Regions from separate parts of the Mesorhizobium sp. GW821-FHT04C10 genome, predicted to be linked through region 2. Evidence: riboswitches for the same ligand, from Rfam matches in the RefSeq annotation. Region 2 holds a riboswitch; the other holds the start of a gene.
What was found. Region 2 has a riboswitch for thiamine pyrophosphate ahead of thiB (thiamine ABC transporter substrate binding subunit). Riboswitches for the same ligand answer to the same signal wherever they lie in the genome.
Positions count from the first base shown of each region.

Region 1: another riboswitch for thiamine pyrophosphate. It lies ahead of AC07UC_RS16935 (YkoF family thiamine/hydroxymethylpyrimidine-binding protein); the one in region 2 lies ahead of thiB (thiamine ABC transporter substrate binding subunit).

Region 1 covers NZ_JBWKTL010000001.1:3,476,969-3,486,342, forward strand. Annotated here, with positions in the region: gene AC07UC_RS16880 (glycoside hydrolase family 108 protein) at 1-121, shown strand, start outside; gene AC07UC_RS16885 (hypothetical protein) at 124-324, shown strand; gene AC07UC_RS16890 (ABC transporter permease) at 321-560, shown strand; gene AC07UC_RS16895 (hypothetical protein) at 545-739, shown strand; gene AC07UC_RS16900 (hypothetical protein) at 843-1,160, shown strand; gene AC07UC_RS16905 (GNAT family N-acetyltransferase) at 1,379-1,777, shown strand; gene AC07UC_RS16910 (hypothetical protein) at 1,983-2,690, opposite strand; gene AC07UC_RS16915 (glycosyltransferase family 39 protein) at 2,868-4,436, shown strand; gene msrA (peptide-methionine (S)-S-oxide reductase MsrA) at 4,648-5,166, shown strand; gene AC07UC_RS16925 (formyltransferase family protein) at 5,502-6,479, shown strand; gene AC07UC_RS16930 (hypothetical protein) at 6,603-6,911, opposite strand; TPP riboswitch at 7,107-7,220, shown strand; gene AC07UC_RS16935 (YkoF family thiamine/hydroxymethylpyrimidine-binding protein) at 7,211-7,819, shown strand; gene AC07UC_RS16940 (ABC transporter permease) at 7,855-8,673, shown strand; gene AC07UC_RS16945 (ABC transporter ATP-binding protein) at 8,670-9,374, shown strand, end outside.
Region 2 covers NZ_JBWKTL010000001.1:1,550,420-1,559,793, forward strand. Annotated here, with positions in the region: gene AC07UC_RS07515 (ABC-F family ATP-binding cassette domain-containing protein) at 1-1,727, opposite strand, end outside; gene AC07UC_RS07520 (thiamine diphosphokinase) at 1,729-2,388, opposite strand; TPP riboswitch at 2,476-2,591, shown strand; gene thiB (thiamine ABC transporter substrate binding subunit) at 2,635-3,633, shown strand; gene thiP (thiamine/thiamine pyrophosphate ABC transporter permease) at 3,871-5,487, shown strand; gene thiQ (thiamine ABC transporter ATP-binding protein) at 5,480-6,256, shown strand; gene AC07UC_RS07540 (M48 family metalloprotease) at 6,516-7,985, shown strand; gene AC07UC_RS07545 (RNA polymerase factor sigma-32) at 8,143-9,006, opposite strand; gene AC07UC_RS07550 (hypothetical protein) at 9,003-9,266, opposite strand; gene AC07UC_RS07555 (amino acid ABC transporter substrate-binding protein) at 9,328-9,374, shown strand, end outside.

The DNA.
Region 1 (9,374 bases), 1.9 Mb from region 2:
GTCGGCGACAGGTTCGGGGATTCCGGTTGCCGCCAAGGCTGGCGGGGTCATCGCCGCCTGCCTGCTCATCGCCTATGCCGCCTGGCACCACATTGCCGTTGCCCTACAAGGGATATTCTGATCATGGCCACTGTCATCCAACCGACCATTCGCCCGACCAACAAGCTGACGGCCGCGACCATCGCGGCCGCGGTCCTGTCGGTTTGCGGCGTCTTCGTGCGCAACCTCTGGCCGTCCTGGTATGACGCCGAGACATGGGCGACGCTCCTGCCGATCGCCGTCTTTGCCATCGGCTATCTGGTCAAGGATGAGCCGAACCGATGAGCGCGCTGCTGTCCTTCCTGCTCGGCAATCCGACGCTTCTCGGCATCGGTGCGGCCATCCTTGCGACGCTCGGCTGGGGTGTTCGCCAGCGGCTTGCCGGCGAACGCAGTGAACGTGCCAGGCAGGCCGCCGCCGAGGCCGCCGCGCACGACATCGCGGACCAGGTCCAGAACGATATCGGCGCGCTACCGGCCGCCACCGCGCGAGAGGAGCTCAAATCATGGGCAAGGGATTGATGCTGGTGTCGGTGCTGGCCGCGATGGCCGGCTGCACAACCGTCAAGGGGGGGGTCTGCGCGGTGTCGAGCCCGCTGCGCCTGTCGGCGGCCACGGTCGATACATTGCCGGACGCCGAGGTCAAGGCGTTGCTGGCACACAACCGCAAGGGCGAAAAACTGTGCGGGTGGAAGCCATGACACTCGCGGCACTTACCCCGGACGCAGCGATGGTGCTCGGCCGGCTGGTCATTTCCGGCGCCGGATCGGTCTTTGGTCTCCTGATCGCAAGGGCGATGAGATGATGCACGATTTTTTCGATCTGCTCGGCATCAAGGGACCGGTCGTTGTCGCCGGCTTGGCCGGCGGCGTCTTGCGCGCGCTGTCGCGGCACCGCTACAAGCTCCGTGAAATGGTGGCATCGCCGATCTGCGGCGCGCTCGCCGCCGCCTATCTGACGCTGCCCCTGGTCCAATATTCCCGCGCCACGGGCCTGCCGCTGGCCAATGACGACACGACAACGCTGGCGGCGGCCTTTCTCATCGGCGTCTGCGCCATGTGGATTTCGGATATTCTGTTCGAGGTGATCGTGCGTAAATTCAGGCCAACCCCGGAGGAATAGCCGCAGGCGTTGCGGTGCCGGAAATCTCCACCTGACGGCTCGCGCCGGGGCGAGCTTTTTACATTTGTGGCATCTGACGGGCCGCTGCTATATCCAGAGCAGGGCTGCCGAACTCGCGGTGGCGTTGATCCCGTCCGGACCTGTGAATGCTTATTGAACGATACGACGGAAACCGCGAGGCTTTACGGCCTCTGTTTGCCCTGGCAGACGATTCCCCCATGCAGATTTCCAGCTATATCGATCGGGGCGAGGTGCTTGTCGCGCGCGATGGCAACAGGATCATTGGCCATGCGCAGATCATCGAGACAGGTGAGGGCGGTATGTTCGAACTCAAGAGCCTCGCGGTCCGCCCGGCAAGGCAGAGCGAGGGGGTGGGGCGTGCCCTCGTCGCGGCGGCAATCACCCGCTGCCGCGAGCGCGACGGCCGGCGCCTGATCGTCTCGACCGCAACGGCCGATATCGGCAATCTGCGCTTCTACCAGCGACAGGGATTTCGCATGTGCCGTATCGTGCAGGACGCGTTCGGGCCATCGACCGGTTACCCCGAAGGCTTGGCTGTGAACGGCATTCCGCTGCGCGACCAGGTGGTTTTCGAACGCGACCTCGGCGCGGATTGAGGGGTAGTGGATCCTCCACCTCGCGCTCCGGCTTCACGACAGTAGCAGACAGTCCAACAGCCCGCTCCGGTTCGCCGGAGCGGGCTTTTTTGCGTTTCGGCCTGAAGCGCGTCGCGGCGAAGTGCATTCATGCCACGCGCTTCAGGGCTTTGTTTTTTATCCATGGCGTCTTCCCAAAACCGAGGTCGCCTTTGCGCGACACGCATCAGGCCAGGATGTTGACGGCGCGGGCCGCGACCAGTGCGATCGTCAGCAGGGAGATCATCGCCTCGGCCATCATCAAAAGCTTCGCGCGCTGGGAGAGTGGCAAAGTGTCGGTCGGCGAAAACGCCGTCGCGTTGGTGAAGGCGAGGAAGACATAATCGACGAAGCCCGGCAGCCAGTCGCGGATCTCGCGGTCGTTCAAGGTCATTTGCGGGAACAGGAAATCGGAATGGGCGCGGTTGACGAGGCCGCAGGTCGGCGGCCCGCCGCGATCGGTGCTCCAGAACCACAGGGCAAAAATGATGACATTGGTGACCCAGATGTTGAGCGCGTCGATCAGCAGCGTCTGGCCGCTGGAGCCGGCATGGCCCGCCAGCAGCGCGCGCACCAGGAACACCAGCGAACCGCAGTTCATGACGCTGACGACGCCGGTCATGACCAGGGCCGTCCTGCGGATCATGACGCGGAACCGGCCGACCAGATACCAGTGCTCCTCCTCGACCGCCTTCTGGGTGGCGACCTGTGTCCAGGCCGTGGCGACCGACAGCGGCACGAGCAGCGCCGCCTCAAGGGCCGGCGCCAGCCAGCGGGGGCCGAACGAAAGATCGTTGATCACCAGAAGCTGCAGGCAGATGATGACAAGGACAGCCGCGCGCGCCAGCCAGAAATCGAACGCGCGGTGGTGGATGACGGCATGCTGGTGACGCATCGAGTATCCGGGAGGTTCAGACAGGATCAGATATGCGGGTTGTTCTGTCGGGGGAGGGCAACGGAGCGCTGAAATTCCCGCTCAATCTTGGTCTTGCAATGGCCTGCAAGTATACTTTTTCGTAAGCTTTGACGTTGGGGCTGTTCGGCAAACCGGTCGGTGTGATTTAAGCGCCGCATGACGGGAATTGACGACTCCATAGATGGTTGGCTGCCGGCCGGGTTGCCTGTCGCGGGCATCGACCGTTCGTCGGTCTGGTCCGGCCTGCTTCGTCATCCCTGGTATTTGCTGGCGCTCTTGTGCCTGGTGCAGATCGTGTGCTGGACGGTGGTGCCGGCGCTGATCGACCCCGCGCCGCCTGGCGATGTCGTGGAAGGTTTCATGTGGGGCCGCGAATGGGTGCTGTTGACCTACAAGCATCCGCAGCTTCCCGGCTGGCTGCTTGAAACCAGTCATCTTCTGACCGGATCGTTCCGCTGGCCGCAATATCTGCTCGCCCAGCTGACGATCTCGTCGACCTTCGTCCTGGTCTATCTGCTGGCCCGCGACATGCTTGGGCAAAGCCGCGCGCTGGCCTCCGTGCTTTTGATGCCGTCGGTCTATTTCTTCGGCTGGCCCACCCCGCAATTCAATCATGACTATGCGCAGATGCCGTTCTGGGCGGCCATATGCTGGCTGCTTTGGCGTGCCGGCCGCGGTGGTGGGCCGGGCTGGTGGCTGGCGCTTGGACTGGTGTCGGGCGTCGGACTCTATGCCAAGTTCTCCACCGGCCTGCTGGTTGCATTCGGCGCTCTCTGGCTGTTGTCCGACGCACGCGCGCGCAGCCGGCTTGCGACGCCTTGGCCATGGCTCGGCCTTGCCATTTTTCTCGCCGTCGCCGCGCCGCTGGCCATCGAACTGTACCGCATCGACTTCCTGCCGCTGACCTATTTCGCCGACCGCGACGCCTGGGTGACCGAACACCGTGCGCGCCTATATTACATCGGTGTCCAGGTGGCCGGGCTCTCCGGCTTTCTGCTGGTGCTGTCCATATCAGGGCTGCTGCGGCGCTCGCCTTACCCCGAAGCGCCCGTCGAACGCGGCATTCTGGTCTATCTCGTATGGATGGGGCTCGGCCCGGCGGTCCTGATCATGCTGGCCTCGTTGTTCACCGGCACCGGTGAATCCTGGGGTGCGCCGATGTACAATCTTGTCGGCGTCGTGGCGCTCGCCTTCCTCGGCCACCGGCTCGGCGCCTTCGAGATGCGAAGGTTGGCGATCTGCGCATTCGCCTGCATCGTCACCATGTCGGCCGCCTATGCGGCGATCCGCTGGACGGACTGCAATGTGCGGGGGCGCATGGACGCCGTCTGCTGGCCGGCGCAGCCGATCTCGGACGAGGCCGAGGCGGTGTGGCACGCGGCAGCACCCGGCCGGCTCGACATTGTCGGCGGCGATACCAATCTGGCCATGCTGGCTGGCCTCAATGCCTATGACAAGCCGTCGATCTTCACCGACCTCAACATGCGGTTCGCGCCGTGGATAACAGGGCGGCGCTTGCATGATCACGGCATGCTGATGGTCTGGTCGGGGCGTGGTGTGCCGCCGTCGCTGCGGGCATGGTTGGGCAACATCCCGGTCAAGACCGTTCTTTTCAACTGGTCGCGCGAGGCACCGCCCGTGCCAATCAATTTTGCCGCCATTCCGCCTGGCACGCGCTATCTGCCGCTTGCCGTGGACAGCCGAACCCGGCATCAGCGCAGCTGAAGCCTGTCGCGCGGTCCGATCGCGTTCCGCATCGTGATATTTCGTTCGTGCATGGCCGTACGCGGCCTGCAGGCGCCGCGTTCACTTCCAGTCGACTGGACGAAGCCGCCGACAATGCCCATTTATGGGAAATCCAATTTTGTTGTTGTGCAATTCAGGTCGGAAACGGCTACCGTTTCCCCCTTGAATTGCTTTCTTGAGGAGACGTGACATGGCGACTTCGACCGAACGCGCAGTGCTTGCCGGTGGCTGTTTCTGGGGCATGCAGGATCTGATACGGCGCTATCCCGGCGTCATCTCCACTCGTGTCGGCTATAGCGGTGGCGACGTACCCAACGCCACTTACCGCAACCACGGCACCCATGCCGAAGCCATCGAGATCAATTTCGATCCGGCCGTGATCAGCTATCGCACACTGTTGGAGCGCTTTTTCCAGATCCACGATCCGACGACGCGCAACCGCCAGGGCAACGATGTCGGGATGAGCTACCGCTCCGCGATCTACTATACCAGCGACGAGCAAAAACGCGTCGCCGAAGACACCATTGAAGACGTCGATGCGTCCGGCCTGTGGCCCGGCAAGGTCGTTACCGAAGTCGCACCTGCTGGTGCCTTCTGGGAGGCCGAGCCCGAGCATCAGGATTATCTGGAGAAATATCCCAACGGCTATACCTGCCATTTCGTGAGGCCAGGCTGGAAGCTGCCGGTTCGTGAGAAGGCCGTCTCATAGGTTTACGGATAGGCTTTCGCGCGGCATGGGGGTATAAATGCTTCGCCGATTGCCGCGCGACCAGCCATCGCATGGCGATTGACGGGAGGTGGCATTTACCGAAATGCGCGGGCTGATCTGACGGGGGTGAGCATGAAGAAGATCTATCGGAAGCCAGTCCTGGTGAAAAAGGGCCGCCTTTCAGACGTCACCGCCTTGATACCGCCTTCGCAAATCAAGGCCACCTGATCGACAGCCTTCATTGGCAAGTGTGGTCGGCCGCTCGAAAAGGCCTGGCTCGACCGCCGTTTGAATGGGGTGATCGGCTTGACGGGCGCTTTGAGAGGGTGCCGCTTTTGAGCCCGCAGACCGGGCAAGACCGGCTTTCGGCCGTGTTCATACTCGACGTCAACCACTATACCGGGCCGCTGCTGGCAGGGTGGCTTGAAGCTGGCCATCACATCGGTGCGATTGTTGTGCCGGGGTTGCGTCGGCGCCCAAAGCACTTCAGCACCGGCAATTTACGCCGAAGACTGAAACGCAGATTGCTGCTCAGACGCTATATCGGCGACACGCCGGCAAGGCTGATCGAATTTGGGCGACCTTATGACTGGGACACGCTCGGCAAGCAATTGTCGCAGGTCGAGGCCGCTGTGTTGATCTGCTATGCTTTCCCCACATTGGTCCCACCGCAATTGCTGAGCATCTTTCCCAAGGGCGGGCTCAATCTTCACCCGGCGCTGCTGCCCAACTATCGGGGCCCGCATCCTCTCCACCGCCTGGCGGTGGACGACCAGCATGCCGTTCATGGCGGTGTGACGCTGCACAAGATGTCCGCCGCCTTCGATGACGGCGACATCCTTGGGCAGGTGTCGTTTTCGGAAACAGACTGGGCGTCGCGGCGGGCCTTGATCGACGGCCTGGCAAGCGCGATGCGCACGCTGGTGAGCGAGGTGGCACCCGCCTACTGCAAGGGCAGCCTTTCGGGGACACGGCAGCCGGCCGGCGATTTCATCTGGGCGCGGCTTGAATCTGCCCACACGATGATCTCGCCGGCCATGTCGATCGAGCATGTCGATCGGTTGTGGCATGTGCTGGGCAATATTCCAGGGATCTATCTCGATGTCGCCGGCCGCAAGCTCAGGCTGGGGTTCCAGATCGGACGGCTAGGCTCGCCGACCGGACAAGTGCCGGTCGCACGATGGGGCACCGTGGAGTTCGATCTCGCCGATGGCAGGGTCCGGTATCTCGCCTATGGCCGCCTGCTCAAACGGCTCTTGAAATTGCGCGACGCTTTCGCGCGCTCTCAAGTCAAACGTCGCGTCCTGAAATAGCGGTCAGCGAGAAACGATCGAGCAAGGGACTTGCCGAAAGCAGACCACCCCGGTCATCAAGACCGGTAAACGCGGAAAAGTCGCGGCGCTTGCGCTCCGCGACTTTCCTGGCTGCTATCGAAATTACTTGCCGCAGTTGTTGTCGTTCACCGTCGGTGCGGTTGCGTTGCCGTTGGCATCGCTCTGCGCGCCTTGGGGATTGGTCGGGCAGTTCTTATCCGCATTGGAATTCATGTCGCCTGGCGCGGTGGTGGTGCTGTTGGTCGCCGCCGGATCAACCGTATTGGGTGAGGCCGGCGTGCTGGGGTCCACTGTGATCGACTGGCCGCTGCCGCCCGACCCGTCCGTGCCGTTTGCGCTATTGCTTTGCGCCATCGCGGATGTGGCAAGAGCAACGGTGAACGCCGAAGCTGCGAGGATTTTCATGAACATGGTTCTGTCTCCATTTCTGTGAACTCGTCGCGTTGCGACTGGTGGGTCAACCTCGCGGCTTGGCGAAGGTTCCCGATAAAATTCGCGCGGGGAGGACCCTCCGGCGTCCATCCCGTGATCAGATCTGGTGCAATGTTTTTGGCCCATTGCGCCGAAAAAACAGCTTCCCCTTCAGTTCGAATGGTGCTTTAACGCGTCCATCCACAGGGGTGCTCCGTACGGTCGGGGCTGAGACGGGGGCGGCAAGCCCACAGACCCTAGAAGCTGATCTGGGTAATACCAGCGGAGCGAGGCGGGCGATGTTTTCAGGCGCACAGATTTCCCTATATCCCATGGCCGACGATTTCGTCGGTGTCATCCTTGGTGCGCTCGGCGCACTCGATCCCTACCGGGACAGGCTCAGGATCGAGACCGACGACATCTCGACCTTGCTGGTCGGACCGCCCGAGGTGTTGTTCCCGGCGCTGCGCGATCTGTTCGTGGCGGCGGCGCGGAGCGGCAAGCATTGCGTGCTGTCGGCGGCCATTTCGCGCGGCTGCCCGGGTGAGCCGGACGATCCGATCTGCCGCTCCGACGCGTTTGGCGGACCTGTCGGGCCGCTCGGCCCACGCAAGGAAGCCGCCATCGCCGCGGTGCGCGATGCTGCTGCCACCGGCCAGCCGGCGGCGGCGCAATTCTCGCTCTATGTGATGGGCACCGGCGACCACATGGACGAGATCTATGGCTGCATCGATTTCCTGAAGCAGTCGGGCGTCTACGATCGCTCCAAGAACTTCTGCACCAAATTGCGCGGCGACACGGGCGCGATCTTTTCAGCGCTGAACGAGGCCTTCTGCCGCTTCGGGCCGGGTGCCGGCCACGTAACCCTCGACGTCACGGTTTCGGCCAACAGCCCGTCGGCTGTCTAAGCCGGCCGCGCTTCCGCGCGACCCCGTCAAAGGTTATGCCCGTGGTCTCATCATCAGTGCCGCGCCCGCTCGCGGAGTCCCTTGCCAAGGCAGTACCCGCCGTCATCTCGGTCGGGTTGCTGCTCGTGGCGTGGCAACTCTACGCTACCTATTCCGGTATCAAGCCGACGATCCTGCCTGCGCCGTCACGCGTCTTCGAACAGGCGATGCTCAATCGCGGGGCGCTGGTCGACAACGCTATTCCGACCATCCGCGCCACGCTGATCGGCTTTGCCTGTTCGCTCAGTGCCGCCTTTCTGCTGTCCATGCTGGTCGATTTCTTCCAGCCGCTGCGGCGCGCGCTGTTTCCTGTCTTCATCATCAGCCAGACCTTGCCGCTGGTGGCGATCGCGCCGCTGGTGGTGCTGTGGTTCGGCTTCGGGCTGGCCCCGAAGATCATGCTGGTCGCGCTGGTCACCTTCTTTCCCATGCTGGTGGCTCTGGTGCAGGGCTACGAGGCGACCGAGACCGAGATCGGCCAGATGCTGCGCGCCATGGGAGCAGGGCGCTGGCGCGTCTTCTTGCTGGCGCGGCTGCCTTCGGCGCTGCCCTATTTCTTCGCGGGCCTGCGGATCTCCATCACCTATGCGGTAGTCGGCGCCATCTTCGCCGAATATGCGGGTGCGGCGAAAGGGCTGGGCATCTACATGCTCAACGCCAAGAACAATTTCCGCCCCGACCTTGTGCTGGCCGCCGTCGGTGTCAGCGCCGCGCTGACGCTTGTCCTGTTCGGGCTGACGGCGCTCTTGCAGCGCTTTGCCATGCCCTGGGAACGGGCCGGTCGGCAGCCGGCGGGGAAGGGCGCGCGGAGATGAGCCGGCTCGAATTGCGGCATGTGCGCAAGGCATTCGGTGGGCTCGACGTGCTCGTCGATATTTCGCTCAGCGTTGGCGCCGGCGAATTCGTCTCCATCCTTGGGCCTTCGGGTGCCGGCAAGTCGACGCTGTTCCAGCTCCTGACGGGTGCCGAGCATGGCGAGGGCGACATGTTGTTCGACGGCGCGCCGCTCGACGATCATGGCAGGCATTTTGCCTTCATGCCGCAGCGCGACGCGCTGATGCCGTGGCGGCGCATCATCGACAACACGACGCTCGGGCTGGAAGTGCAAGGCACCAGGCGCAAGGTGGCGCGGGCTCGCGTCGCGCCGCTGTTTGCCGAGTTCGGGCTTGCCGGCTTCGAGCGGCATTTTCCGGCACAGCTTTCGGGCGGCATGCGCCAGCGCGCGGCGCTTTTGCGCACGGTGGTGCAGGAGCGCGACATGCTTCTGCTGGACGAGCCGTTCGGCGCGCTCGACGCGCTGACCCGCGCGGCCATGCAGCGCTGGCTCGAGCAGATGTGGCGGCACCATCGCTGGACGGCGTTGCTGATCACGCACGATGTGCGTGAGGCCGTGTTCCTGTCCGACCGCATCTATGTGCTGTCGGCACGCCCGGCCCGTGTGCTGCGTGAAATCAGGGTGCCGCTGCCGCGCCCGCGCGATCCGGCCGGTGCTGCCGCGCGACAGGCCGGCGCACTC
Region 2 (9,374 bases):
GTCTTCTGGAACGAGGCTGGATCGCGCTCGTAATAGGCCGGGTCGGCGATGTTGTTCTCCAGCCGCGAGATCGATGCGGTCACCGCCTCGATCTTCTTCGGCAGCGATTCCAGGGCGAATTTCTGCTTGAACGACAGTTTTTTCGCGGGCCCTTTTGGGGCCGCCGGTTCGCTCTTGCCTGCCGCCGGCATATCTGCGGCTTCCGCCTTGGCGCGGGCCTTGCGGTCGTCGAGCCTGGTGCCGCCGCGCTGCGCCAGCATGTCGGAATAGCCGCCGGCATATTCGACCCAGCGGCCGCCGCCGTCCGGCGCGATGACGCTGGTCACGGTGCGGTCGAGAAAATCACGGTCGTGGCTGACCAGGATGACGGTGCCGGCAAAACCAGCGACAAGTTCCTGCAGCAGTTCCAGCGTCTCCATGTCGAGATCGTTGGTCGGCTCATCGAGCACCAGCAGGTTTGCCGGCCGCGCCAGCACGCGCGCCAGGATCAGCCGCGCCCGCTCGCCGCCGGACAGTTCGCGCACCGGCGTGCGCGCCTGCTCCGGCTTGAACAGAAAATCCTTCATGTAGGAGACGACATGGCGCTGCTCGCCATTGATGACGAGGTTTTCGCCGCGCCCGTCGGTCAGATACTGCGCCAGCGTTTCCTGCGGGTCGACCGCCTCGCGCTTCTGGTCGAGCGTGGCGATTTCCAGATTGGTGCCGAGCCGCACCGAGCCGGCATCCGGCGCCAATTCGCCGGTCAGCATCTTCAACAACGTCGTCTTGCCGGCGCCGTTCGGCCCGACAAGGCCGACGCGGTCGCCACGCTGGATGCGGGTCGAGAAGCCCTTGACCACGGTGAGATCGCCAAAGCTCTTCTCGATGTTCTTTGCTTCGATCACCAGCTTGCCGGATTCGGCGGCATCGCTCGCCACCATGGTGGCGCTGCCTTCGGCGCCACGATGGCCGCGGAAGCGCTGGCGCATGGTCTGCAGCTCGCCGAGGCGGCGCATGTTGCGCTTGCGCCGCGCCGTCACGCCATAGCGCAGCCAATGCTCCTCGCGCACGATCTGGCGGCCGAGCTTGTGCTGCTCGCGCTCTTCCTCTTCCAGCACCAGGTCACGCCATTCCTCGAAATGGCCAAAACCCTTGTCCAGCCTGCGGGTCTGGCCACGGTCGAGCCAGACAGTGGCGCGCGACACGCGTTCGAGGAAGCGGCGGTCGTGCGAGATGACGATGAGCGCCGAAGAGGTGCGGACAAGCTCTTCTTCGAGCCATTCGATGACGGACAGGTCAAGATGGTTGGTCGGCTCATCAAGTAGCAGAATGTCGGGTTCCGGCGCCATGACGCGGGCCAGGGCGGCGCGCCTGGCCTCGCCACCCGAGAGGTCGCCCGGCCGCTCTTCGCCCGACAAGCCAAGATGCTCCATCAGATAGGAGGCGCGATAGGGATCGTCGGCAGGCCCGAGGCCCGCCTCGACATAGCCGCGAACGGTGGCGAAGCCCTCCATGTCGGGCATCTGCGGGAGGTAGCGGACCGTCGCCGAGGGTTGGCGGAAGACTTCGCCGTCCTGCGGCTCGATCAGGCCGGCGGCGATCTTGAGCAGCGTCGACTTGCCGGAGCCATTGCGGCCGACCAGCGCGATCTTGTCGCCGGCCGAAGCGGTCAAGGCGGCGCCGTCGAGCAGCGGCGTACCGCCGAAGGTCAGTTTTATCCCGTCGAGATTGAGAAGAGGCGGGGCCATGTCAGCTTTCGGGCAAAGGATAGGGATGGGCGAGCAGCAGCGCGCGGCCATGGCCGAGCGCGATTTCGAGGCGGCCCCCGGTCTTGTCGAACTTGACCTCGTTGGAGATGGTCAGTGATGAGCCGAAGGCCACCTCGACCTGATTCAGCGGCCATTTGGCACCGGCAACGGTCAGGCCGGCAAGTTCGGAAAAGCCGAGGATCGAAAACAGCGTGCCGTCGGCATAGTCGAACCCGGCCGTTCCCAACAGCAGCGGGACACCTTCCTGGGCACCGCTGGTCAGCAGCACCTCCGTTCCGGCCTCGGCCAGGCGCAGGGCGAGCGCCAGATGCAGGAAGGCATGGTCGGCGCGCTTGCCGCCGAACGCGCCCGCCAACACAAGGCGGGTCGCTCCGCGCTCAAGGGCTGCCGCGATCGCCAGTTCCCCGTCGGTCTTGTCTTTTTCCGCCGGGAAGGTCTGGCGTGGCACCGCGGCGAGGTCGGCGGGCAGGTCGGCCGGCACCGAATCGAAATCACCCACCCACAGTTCCGGCACAAGGCCGAGCAGCCTGGCATGGCCGATGCCGGCGTCGGCGGCGATCACGCGCGAGCCCTCGACCTGGCGGTCGAGCCGGGGCGTGCGGATGAGATCGCCGCCAAGCAGGATGGTGAATGTGCTCATATCCGGTGGCCTGTACCAGCCCGGCAGCGGAAACGGAAGGCGGCAAACTCCCACTTGCGTGGTTCCTCGGCCGGGCCTATGTGTCGAAACGCTCTAACGGGGTGCCGGCTGCGATCTTTCGCGGACCGGCTGAGAGGCAGTCTCGCCAACCCGCTGAACCTGATCCGGTTTGTACCGGCGGAGGGATTAGACGTTTCGGACAGTCCGGCGCCTCAATTCCTTGTCACGCGAACGAAGGAGGCGCCGATGCGCACGCTTTTATACTCTCTTGTCTCAGCCATGGTTTTTGCGCTGTCGGGGCCGGCCTTGGCCAAGGACAAGCTCACCGTCTACACCTATGAGAGCTTTACCGCCGACTGGGGTCCAGGTCCCGTGGTGAAGAAGGAATTCGAGGCCGAATGCGGCTGCGATGTCGAGTTCGTCTCGGTTGCCGATGGCGTGGCGCTGCTCAACCGCGTCAAGCTCGAAGGCGCATCGACCAAGGCCGACATCGTGCTCGGCCTCGACACCAATCTCACCGCCGATGCCAAGGCCAGCGGGTTGTTCGCGCCGCATGGCGCGGTGAACGACGTCAATGTGCCGGGCGGCTGGAGCGACGATACTTTCGTTCCGTTCGACTACGGCTATTTCGCTGTCGTCTACGATACCGAAAAGCTGAAGACGCCACCGAAGAGCTTGAAGGACCTGATCGAAGGCAGCGCCGACGACAAGATCGTCATCCAGGATCCGCGCACCTCGACGCCGGGCCTCGGCCTGTTGCTGTGGGTGAAGTCGGTCTATGGCGACAAGGCGCCGGAGGCCTGGGCCAAGCTCAAGGCCAAGGTGCTGACCGTGACGCCCGGCTGGAGCGAGGCCTATGGCCTGTTCACCAAGGGCGAAGCGCCGATGGTACTGTCCTACACGACGTCACCGGCCTACCACATGGTCGCCGAGAACACGCAGCGTTACCAGGCGGCTTCCTTTGAAGAGGGCGAATACCTGCAGATCGAGGTCGCCGGCATCACCACGACCGGCGCCAAGAACCCGCTGGCGGCAAAGTTCATCGCCTTCATGACCGGACCGAAATTCCAGGACGCGATCCCCGAGACCAACTGGATGTTCCCGGCCGGCAAGACCGACAAGCCGCTCAAACCGGCCTTCGACAAGCTTGTCAAGCCGACCAAGACCTTGCTGTTCAGCCCGGAAGAGGTCGCGGCCAACCGCAAGGCCTGGGTCGATGAATGGCTGGCGGTGATGAGCAAATAGATTGGCCGTATGATCGAAAGATGATTGCTCTACGGCGCCCCCCTCTGTCCTACCGGACATCTCCCCCACAAGGGGGGAGATCGGATGCTATCGGTGATTTCGCCAATCGCCAACGCGGCGGGTATGAGCGAGGCGCGGAAACTGCCAATCTCCCCCCTCGTGGGGGAGATGTCCGGCAGGACAGAGGGGAGCGCGAAGGAACGCTACGCTCGCTAGAGGCCTTCTGGGCGATCCGGCGTGCAACGCGCTGACTCCCGCATCACCGCCGGCATTGCCGCGCTCGCCGCGATCACGCTGCTGATCGGTGGCGCGTTTGCCGGCTTGCTCATCGAAGGCGCCCATGATTTCTCGGGCGCCTGGGCGGCCTTCGATCCCTATCTCCTTCGCGTTGTCCGCTTCACGCTCTGGCAGGCAATCCTTTCGACGCTGCTTTCGGTTATTCCGGCACTCTTTGTTGCGCGCGCCCTGTCGCGGCATCCGCGCTTCTTTGGCCGCGCCGTCATCCTGCAGCTCTTTGCCGTGCCGCTGGCGCTGCCGGCGATCGTCGCGGCGCTCGGCATCCTGGCGCTCTACGGTCGCGCCGGCTACTTCGCCGGGCTGTTCAGCGCGATTGGCGGCAGGGGCTGGCCTGGCATTTACGGCCTGTCCGGCATTCTCGTCGCCCATGTCTTTTTCAATCTACCGCTCAGCGTGCGACTGTTGCTCGAGTCGCTGCAGACCATTCCCGCCGACCAGTGGCGGCTGGCGAGCCAGCTCGGCATGGGCGCGCGGCCGGCGTTCCGGCTGATCGAATGGCCGACGCTGCGCGCCGCTCTGCCCGGCGTCGCCGGGCTGGTCTTCATGCTCTGCATCACCTCCTTCACCATCGTGCTGACACTCGGCGGCGGGCCGGCCGCCACGACGCTGGAGGTCGGCATCTATCAGGCGCTGCGCTTCGATTTCGATCCCGCGCGCGCGGTCGCCCTGACATTGCTGCAGATCGCCTTGACGTTCATCGTGGTGCTGGCGCTGACGCGGCTTGGCGCCAATGTCGTCGGCGACACCAACCTGCCGGTCGCGCCGCGCCGCTATCTCTCCGTCAACGGGACCGAGGCGTCGCTCAACGCCGTGCTCATCGTGTTGGCGCTGCTGTTCGTTGTCGGGCCGATGGCCGCGACCGTGGTGGCCGGTTTGGGCGCCGATCTCGGCCGGCTCGCCGGCGAGGCCACCGTCCGGCAAGCAACGCTGACCAGCGCCGCGCTCGCCTTCCTGTCGGCGCTGCTTTCGGTGATGCTGTCGCTGGCGCTCACCATGGCGCGGCGAGCGCTGGCGCTGGGCCGCCGTGCCGGGCCAAGGACATTGCTTGAGCATGCAACCGACACCGGCGCGGGGTTCGTCCTGGTCGTGCCGCCCATCGTCATCGGCGCCGGCTGGTTCCTGTTGCTGCGCCATGCGGGCGATGTCTTCGCCATCGCCCCGGTGATGGTTGTCACCGTCAATGCTGTCATGGCGATGCCGTTCGCGCTGCGCGCCGTCCGTCCCGCCTATGACGCGGCGAGCGAGCGTCACGAACGGCTCTGCGCACAGCTTGGTATTGCCGGCTGGGCGAGGCTATGGCTGGTCGACTGGCCATCACTGCGGCGCCCGCTCGCCACCGCTTTTGCTTTCGCCATGGCGCTGTCGCTCGGCGATCTCGGCGTGATCGCGCTGTTCGGCAGTGATTCCGTGCAGACCTTGCCCTACCTTCTCCTGGCGCGCATGGGCAGCTACCGCACCGAGGACGCCGCCGGCCTGGCGCTGTTGCTTGGCTTCGTCTGCCTCGCATTGGTGCTGGCCGCGGATTGGCTCGGCAGGGAAAAGGTCGGCAATGTCTGATGGGGCGATGGACAGGAAGGGCGTTCCGGTGCGGCTGGACAAGGTTTCGTTCAGCTATGGCGAGGCCCCGCTCGTCTTCGATGTCGCGTTTGCCGCGGCGGAAATCACCGCCATCATGGGGCCGAGCGGTTCAGGCAAGTCGACGCTGCTCAACCTCGTCGCCGGGTTCGAGACGCCATTGTCCGGCCGCGTGCTGATCGGCGGGGCCGATGTCGGCGCCGCGCCGCCGGCCGAATGGCCAGTGTCGATGGTGTTCCAGGAAAACAACCTTTTCGCCCATCTTTCCGTCGAGCAGAATGTCGGGCTCGGGCGCTCGCCATCGCTGCGGCTGACCGAAGCGGACCGCGCTGATATCGCCGGGGCGCTTGCCCGCACAGGCCTTGGCGGCAAGGAAAAACGCTTGCCGCGCGAACTCTCCGGCGGCGAGCGCCAGCGTGTTGCCCTGGCCCGCGTGCTGGTGCGCGATCGCCCGGTGCTTCTGCTCGACGAACCCTTCGCTTCGCTCGGGCCAGCCCTGCGCGACGACATGCTCGATCTGGTCGCCGGCGTGCATGCGGAGCGCGGCATGACGGTGCTGTTCGTCACGCACCAGCCGGAGGACGCCCGCCGAATCAGCCAGAATGTGGTGTTTCTGGACAATGGCACCGTGGCGGCCACCGGCAGCGCGGACGATTTCTTTGCCGGGGCTGGTCCCGACGCCTTCCGGCGCTATATCGGTGCCAGTGCCGGGAATGCCGTATCACGAGATATTGCCCGGAAGCGGACATAATTTACGGTCAAACCGGCCTCAGGCGATGGGGCGCTTGCTTGCCATGGCAGAAGTAGTGTGGCTAGGTCCGCCCTACTGGTCCGGCACAAGCCGTGATTTGCCTACAGCATCCGCCGCACGCCCCGAGGGACGCGCGACGGATGCTGTAGAAGTTTGTTTTTTGCGCATGACATGTTCCGAAGATCGCCCCCGATTTTCGTGGTCATGCGCCGGGACCTGAAAGGAAGCCGTTCTGGCGATCGGCGTTGACAAGCTGCGAATGAATCCACTGGCGCGCTTTCTGGCGCTGGCCGGCTTTGCCGTGGCGCTTGCAAGCTGCCAGATGTTCACGCCTCCGGAGGTCCAGGAATCCGGCTTCCAGCCGTCCGACAGGCCGATCACGGTCGACAATGTCGCCGCCAACAACAAACTCGCGGAACTCGCCAAGGCGCAGCATCCGCGCATCCTGGCCACCTATGGCGGCGAGTATTCCGATCCCAAGCTGGAGCGCATGGTCGCCAAGGTGGTCGGTAACCTGACCGTTGTGTCGGCGAACCCGACCCAGACCTATCGCATTACCATCCTCAACTCACCCAACGTCAACGCCTTCGCGCTGCCGGGCGGCTATCTCTACATCACGCGCGGGCTGCTGGCGCTGGCCAACGATTCGTCCGAGCTCGCCGCCGTCATCGCGCATGAGATGGGTCACGTCACCGCCAACCACGGCCTGCAGCGCCAGCAACTCGAGGCCGAGGAAGGCCTGGCGACCAAGGTGGTCTCGGATGTGCTGGGTGACAGCCCGACCGCCAAGGCGGCACTGATCCGCGGCAAGCTCAGGCTGGCGCAGTTCTCGCGCAACCAGGAGCTGGAGGCCGACGCCATCGGCATCAAGTCGATCGGCGAAGCCGGCTACGATCCCTATGCCGCCGGCCGCTTCCTGCAGTCGATGTCGGCCTATACCGATTTCCGGTCGATCAGCGGTGCCACCGATGCCAGCCTCGACTTCCTGGCCACGCATCCCAACACGCCGCAGCGCATCGACCTGGCGCAGCGCCATGCCCGCCAGTTCGGCGCACCCGGCTTCGGCACGCGCGACCGCGATTCCTTCCTCGCCGGCATAGATGGCCTGCTCTACGGCGATACGCCGGAAGAAGGCTATGTGCGCGGCGAGACCTTCCTGCATCCGGGGCTTGGCGTGTCGTTCACGGTGCCGGACGGTTTCATCATCGACAATTCGGCAGCGGCGGTGACGGCGACCGGGCCGGGCGACATCGCGATCCGCTTCGACGGCGTTTCGATCGACAAGAACCGCGCCTTGACCGACTATATCAGAAGCGGCTGGGTGGCTGGCCTCGACGACAGCACGGTCAAGCAGGAAACCATCAACGGCAACGAGGCGGCGACCGCGCATGCCGGCGCCGAAGGCTGGCAGTTCGACATCGCGGTGATCCGCGCCGGCGGCCAGGTCTACCGGCTGCTGACCGCGGCACCCTCGGCCAGCACCTCGCTGGATTCTGTCGCGCGTTCGGTCAGCGGCTCATTCCGTATCCTGAGCGCCGCGGAGAAGGCGGCCTTGAAACCGCTGCATATCCGCGTGCTCACAGTGCAGCCGGGCCAGACCATGGGCACGCTCGCCGCGCAGATGGTCGGCGTCGACCGCAAGCTCGACCTGTTCCGGGTGCTCAATGCGCTGTCGCCGGGGGCCGCGGTTTCGGCCGGTGACAAGGTCAAGATCGTCACCGACAAGTAAGAGCACGCTGCAAACTCACTTCGCTGCACGCCTGCCGCGATTTTCTATGCTTCCGGTGCTCATGGACTTACCACTCCGCTCCGGTTCTTGAAATCCACGCCATTCGCCTCAGCGGAGCGAGTTTTCAACGCGCTCTTGATCCTGTGCTTTTGAGCGGTCAGGCAGCTGTCGCCAGAAACTCCGGATTCTGCTTCACCAGCGCGACCTTGAGCTTTTCCATGGCGCGCGCCTCGATCTGGCGGACGCGTTCCTTGGAAATGCCAAGCGTCTCGCCAAGCGCCTCGAGCGTGGCGCCCTCGTCGTTCAGCCGGCGCTCCTCGATGATCCTCAGTTCGCGTGCGTTGAGCGCGCGAAGTGCCTCACGCAGCCAGAGCGACCGGCGCGCGACGTCGATCTTGTCGCCAACGATCTCGTCGGGCAGGGGATCGTCCGAGACCAGGAAGTCCATGCGCTCGGTGCCGCCTGAATCGTCGGCAAGCGGCACGTTGAGCGAGGAGTCGGGTGCCGACAGCCGCGAATCCATCATCGCCACATCCGCCTCGGAAACGCCAAGCGCGACCGAAACTTCGCGGTACAGAGTTGTGTTGGAGAGCGGTTCCGTGCCGTTCGCGAGCCTGGCGCGCAGGCGCCGCAGGTTGAAGAACAGGGCCTTTTGCGCCGAGCTGGTGCCGCCGCGTACAATCGACCAGTTGCGCAGGATGTAGTCCTGCATCGAGGCGCGGATCCACCACGTCGCATAGGTCGAAAACCGCACTTCGCGCTCCGGCTCGAAGCGGGCGGCGGCCTCGAGCAGGCCGACATGGCCTTCCTGTATCAGGTCGCCAAGCGGCAGGCCGTAGTGGCGGAATTTCGAGGCCATGGAAATGACCAGCCGCATGTGGGCGACGGTGATGCAGTGCAGCGCGTTCTGGTCGTTGTCTTCCTTCCAGAGCAAGGCCAGCCGGTGTTCCTCGTCCCGTTCGAGATAGGGAGCCTTCATCGCCGCGCGGACCATGATCCGTCCTGCCATGTCTTCCATCATGAGGTGCTCCCTGGTTCAGGCGAGATGACTTGCGAACTTGGCAGGGCACCGGTTGAAATCGCGGCGTCGCGCCCTAGAACAGCCAAAACTGCCATGCGCGAGAAAGGTTCCGCCGGCGCGGGCGGGCGAGTGATGCTGTCCAGGCGATTTTTGAACCGTCGCCCGGACGCTTCGAACGCTGCTAACAATCCTTTTTTGAGAATGGGGTTTCGGAAATTCTTTGTTTTTGAAATCTGATTCCTTATTCTTTCTGTCTGCATCTGTCATTTTCCAACCCTCACAACAGGCCGGGTTTCAGGCCAAGGACGGGATCACAAAAAGATGAAATGGCTCAAGTCGCTTATCGTCGCCGGAACGCTGCAGGCTCT